DNA from 2 places in the Halalkalibacter oceani genome. Region 1 is predicted to be linked to the other one. Evidence: riboswitches for the same ligand, from Rfam matches in the RefSeq annotation. Region 1 holds a riboswitch; the other holds the start of a gene.
The links. A riboswitch is a leader RNA that binds a small molecule or an ion and turns the genes downstream of it on or off. The one in region 1 is predicted to bind thiamine pyrophosphate.
Positions count from the first base shown of each region.

Region 2: it holds a riboswitch for thiamine pyrophosphate, as region 1 does, so the genes downstream of both, tenA (thiaminase II) here and ABMB67_RS03230 (acetylornithine deacetylase) in region 1, are expected to answer to the same signal.

Region 1 covers NZ_JBEPKD010000001.1:644,863-647,262, reverse strand. Annotated here, with positions in the region: gene ABMB67_RS03235 (FUSC family protein) at 1-642, shown strand, start outside; TPP riboswitch at 722-827, shown strand; gene ABMB67_RS03230 (acetylornithine deacetylase) at 925-2,196, shown strand; gene ABMB67_RS03225 (ABC transporter substrate-binding protein) at 2,218-2,400, shown strand, end outside.
Region 2 covers NZ_JBEPKD010000003.1:261,242-263,641, forward strand. Annotated here, with positions in the region: gene ABMB67_RS06440 (gluconokinase) at 1-985, shown strand, start outside; TPP riboswitch at 1,032-1,130, shown strand; gene tenA (thiaminase II) at 1,229-1,897, shown strand; gene ABMB67_RS06450 (hypothetical protein) at 1,970-2,400, opposite strand, start outside.

The DNA.
Region 1 (2,400 bases):
CTGCCGGCGAATTATATTACAGAAATTAAAGTACGCAATGACAAACTGTTTGATGAAACAGCTAAGCTTTTCGAGCTGCGCTGTAAAGAAGTGATTGACAAGCAGCGAAGTTCATCAAAAGACAGTCAGAAGATGCACCGTCAGCTAACAAGTCAATTGGGCAAATCATTTCAGCTATGCCAGTATCAACGCGAAGAATGGAAATTTCATCGTTATAAAACAGGGGAGCTGCGAATTTTTTTTCATGAATATCGCAAGCTGGAACATCTCCAGCAAATTCAGTTTCATCTGGCAAATGTCCTCTCCCTTCCGCTTGGCAATCTGGCTTTTTCGCCGGAAAAAAAGCAGCTTTTGCTGCAGACAATCGACTCAACCGCCGCTATTTTGCGGACGAAGGATCACTATATTCCTGCAGAGCATTATGAGCTGATCGAGCAGCTTGATCAGCATTTTTGGTATTCAAAACATGAAGCGGCCGTCCCTTTGGCAAAGGCTTTTCATCATCATTTTTCTGCGGAGACGATTTTGCTGTATGTGATTCTCTCGATTCATGATGTCTTGGAAGAGCTGGAGCGGATGGCGCGCAAAGCAGAGAAACGAAACAGAGAAGAGCTACAGGCGTTTTCAGCTGAGGACAGCTAGCCGAGCTGTTGGAATTTTCTGATTGCCTTTTTTATTGCGGTGTGGTACAACTACTTGTAGACAAAATAATTATATTGATCATCACTACTAGGGGTGCTTTTGTTAAAAGCTGAGAGAGACGGCTGTCTTAACCCTTATAACCTGATCTAGTTCGTACTAGCGGAGGGAAGAAGTGTGGAACGAGTTCTTTGGACAGAATTGATCTGTTTGTGATAGACGTGAACCACTTCTCTTGTCAGGGGTGGTTTTTTGTTTTGTCTAAATAAGAGAGGAGGGAATGATGTGACGACGATCGCTGAATTGCTTTCGAAAGTAGAGGAGCGGCGGGAGGAACTGATTGAGCTGGCCAAAACGCTCATTTCCTTTGAAACGCCTGCACCACCGGCGCGGAATACGAAAGAGGCGCAGGCTTTTGTTGCTCGTTTTTTGGAAGAACACGGCTTTTCGATTGAGATGTGGGACGTCTATCCAGGCGATCCAAATGTCATCGGCATTCGAAAAGGAACAGAAGCGGAGGCGCATAAGAGCTTAATTGTGAACGGTCATATTGATGTCGCCGAAATCAGCCCGGATGAAAAATGGGAGCTTGATCCGTTCACGCCGTTTGTACGCAACGGACGGTTATATGGCCGGGGTGCGGCGGATATGAAGGGCGGTCTGGCCGGGGCGTTATTCGCGGTCTCGTTGCTTGATCAAGCTGGAATCGCCTTGCCGGGCGACTTGATTTTTCAGTCGGTGATCGGTGAAGAGGTTGGCGAGGCCGGGACACTGGAATGCTGTAAGCGAGGCAGCACGGCGGATTTTGCGGTTGTTGTCGACACGAGCGACCTCCATATTCAAGGGCAGGGCGGCGTAATTACCGGATGGATTACGGTGAAAAGTGAAAAGACCTACCATGATGCGACACGACGGCAAATGATTCATGCCGGCGGCCAGGTTGTTGCCGCGAGTGCAATTGAAAAGATGATGAAGCTCATTAGCGGTTTACAGGAGCTGGAGCGCCATTGGGCGATTACGAAAAGCTATCCCGGCTTCGCGCCAGGCGCAAATACGATTAATCCGGCTGTGATTGAAGGGGGCCGGCATGCCGCTTTTATTGCCGATGAATGCCGGCTCTGGATTACGGTGCATTTCTATCCAGATGAAACGCATGAAGAGGTGGCGCGTGAGATTGAAGAGCATCTGGTAAAGGTCGCAAGCGGCGATGTCTGGCTGCGCGACAATCCGCCGACTTTTTCGTGGGGCGGCAGCTCAATGATTGAAGATCGTGGCGAAATTTTCCCTTCGCTTGAAATTGATCCGGCTGACCCGGGCGTCCGGTTGCTCGCGGCGTCGCATCAAACGGTTATTGGCCGTGAAGCGGAAATCGATGTCAGCCCGACAGTGACCGATGGCGGCTGGCTTGGTGAGGCGGGAATTCCGACTGTTATTTATGGGCCGGGAGATTTGATGAATGCGCACGCTGTTAACGAAAGCGTCGCGGTGGAGCAGCTCGTCGACTACACGAAGGTTTTATTGCAATTTATCTATCAATGGACGCACGAGAAGAAGTAGACAAGGAGTGGAGAGAAAACGATGAAAAAATGGATCATAGCGAGTTTGATGACAGCAAGTATGATGTTGCTGGCAGCGTGCGGAGGAGAGGAGCAGGCGCCAACTGAAGAGGCGGCAGAAGGGCAAAGTCCAGAAGCCGGGCAGGAAGCTGAGCTGGCCAAAATTGATATTATGCTTGACTGGTACCCGAATGCGGTGCACAGC
Region 2 (2,400 bases), on a different contig from region 1:
TAATATTCGTACGAAAAAGTGGGAAGAAGAAGCACTCGCCGCCGCAGGTGTAACCCAAGACCAGCTTTCCGTCCCCGTCCCTCCGACCTATATTTGTCAAGGGCTCCCTCCGTCGCTTGCCGATCAAATCGGGATCAAAAAGGAACTCCCATTTGTCATCGGTTCAAGCGATGGCCCGCTCGCCAATATCGGAACAGGTGCGATTGAGCACGGAGATGTAGCTGTGACAATCGGCACAAGCGGGGCGATCAGACAAATGAGCACCTCCCCGCGCACGGATGAGCAGCAGGAAATCTTTTGCTACAGCGTAGCAGAACAGCTTTGGGTGATGGGCGGGCCAACGAATAACGGCGGCAATGTGTTCCACTGGATGAAAGAGGTGTTAGGTGAGGAGCAGCAGCGGATCGCCCAGCAGAAACAGCTTTCTGCCTATGAATTACTCACCGGGTTAGCCGAAACCTCCAGTCCGGGAGCCAACGGTCTCCTCTTTCTTCCTTATTTGAACGGAGAGCGGGCGCCGATCTGGAATTCACGGGCGCGCGCCAGCTTTATCGGTTTGACGCCGAGTCACACAAAGGCTGATATGATTCGCGCCGGTCTGGAAGGCACGATTTACAGCATCTATCATATCGGCACTGCCCTGAACAGGCTAGCAGGACCGCCTAAGACGCTTCTGGCAAGCGGTGGATTTGCCCGTTCTGCGCTATGGCTGCAAATTCTCGCTGATGTTTTCGGACAGCCGGTCGAGCTTCCGCTTAGTCATCAAAGCTCGGCATGGGGTGCAGCGTGGCTCGCTTTACTGGCGACCGGAGAAGAGTCACGGCTGGACGATATTAAACAATCGATTCCAATGAAAGGAACGATTGAGCCGAACGAGCAGGCGCACCGGCGCTATGCGGAACTGTTCTCGATTTATCAGCAAGCCATTAATGAACTTCACTCTACCTTTCAGCGTTTATCAGCACTGCAGGCACGACTTAAATGATTGTGAAATCTCCCGCTCTATGATACGCTAAAACAAACATCATACATAGAACCACTGGGGGTGCTACATGCTGAGAAAGGCGTTGCCTTAACCCTTTTTACCTGATCTAGATGATGCTAGCGGAGGGAAGTGGGCTTATGCAGACCGGGTATATCAGTCATCTGAGTAAAGCCAGAAAGTCACTTCCGCAAGGGGAGTGATTTTTTTATTTGCTACGAGAATGAAAGAAAAGGAGAGAATCTCATGACATTTACTGACTACTTGTACGAAACAGCAAAACCAATCTGGGAGAAAGGCTATCAGCACCCTTTTGTCCAGGGAATTGGCGATGGCACACTGGAACCTGAACGTTTTTCCTTTTTTATGCGCCAGGATTATGTGTATTTGATTGAATACGCGCGACTGTTTGCCTTAGGCAGCTTAAAGGCGCCTGATTTGTCGACGATGTCGACCTTCGCGAAGCTGCTTGATGCCACGTTGAATATGGAAATGGAGCTTCATCGTCAATACGCGGAAAGGCTCGGAATTTCTCGCGAGGAGCTGGAAGCGACTGAACCTGCTCCGACGACGCTGGCCTATAGCAGTTATATGCTAAACCTTTCCCAGCGTGGTTCTTTAGCCGAGTTAATTGCCGCCCTCCTTCCTTGTGCCTGGAGCTACGGTGAAATCGGCGAACGACTGGCGCAAATCCCCGGGGCAAGCGACCACCCCCTTTACGGAGAATGGGTCAGGATGTATGCTTCGGAAGATTTCAAGGAATTGGCAACATGGCTGATTGACCTTCTTAACGAGCTGGCCGAGGGGAAATCAGAAGCAGAAAAGAAGCAGCTTGAAACCATCTTTATTCATACGAGCAAGTTTGAATACTTATTTTGGGATATGGCCTGGGAACAGGCCGGCTGGACGATTTAACGTAAAAAGAGCCGCCTGGCAGGAGAACAAGCTCCCGGCAGGCGGCCATTTTTCAAACGTCAGCTTCATCCGCTACTGCAATTCCCGCAGCCAGACAAACTGCAAGGGTCCTCCCTCTGTCTTCGCTTCAAAGATCAGCTCATAATCATCAAGCTCATAGACGTACATCCAGTAATCTTCCATCATATTTTGTTCGCTTCGATCAAACGTCCCAAGCTCACGTTTTAAGTCTTCTTCCGTCAGTTGATAGGTTTCAATGTCCATTGCGACGGCCACGCTTTGTCCGCTCATTGGATTTATAAAAAAAGTATGAGGATCATATTGCCAAAACTCCCCGCCTTCATAGGACCCTTTTTCCCGCGGTTGTCCATAAGCCGCAACGATCTGGTCGGCTGATTGACCAAGCTCAATCGACAACGGTTCCAACAAACCATTATAGCCTGCTTCGATCCATTCAAATGTAAGAAAGGCAGCCTCGTCAGTTTCAGCTTTTACCTCGGATT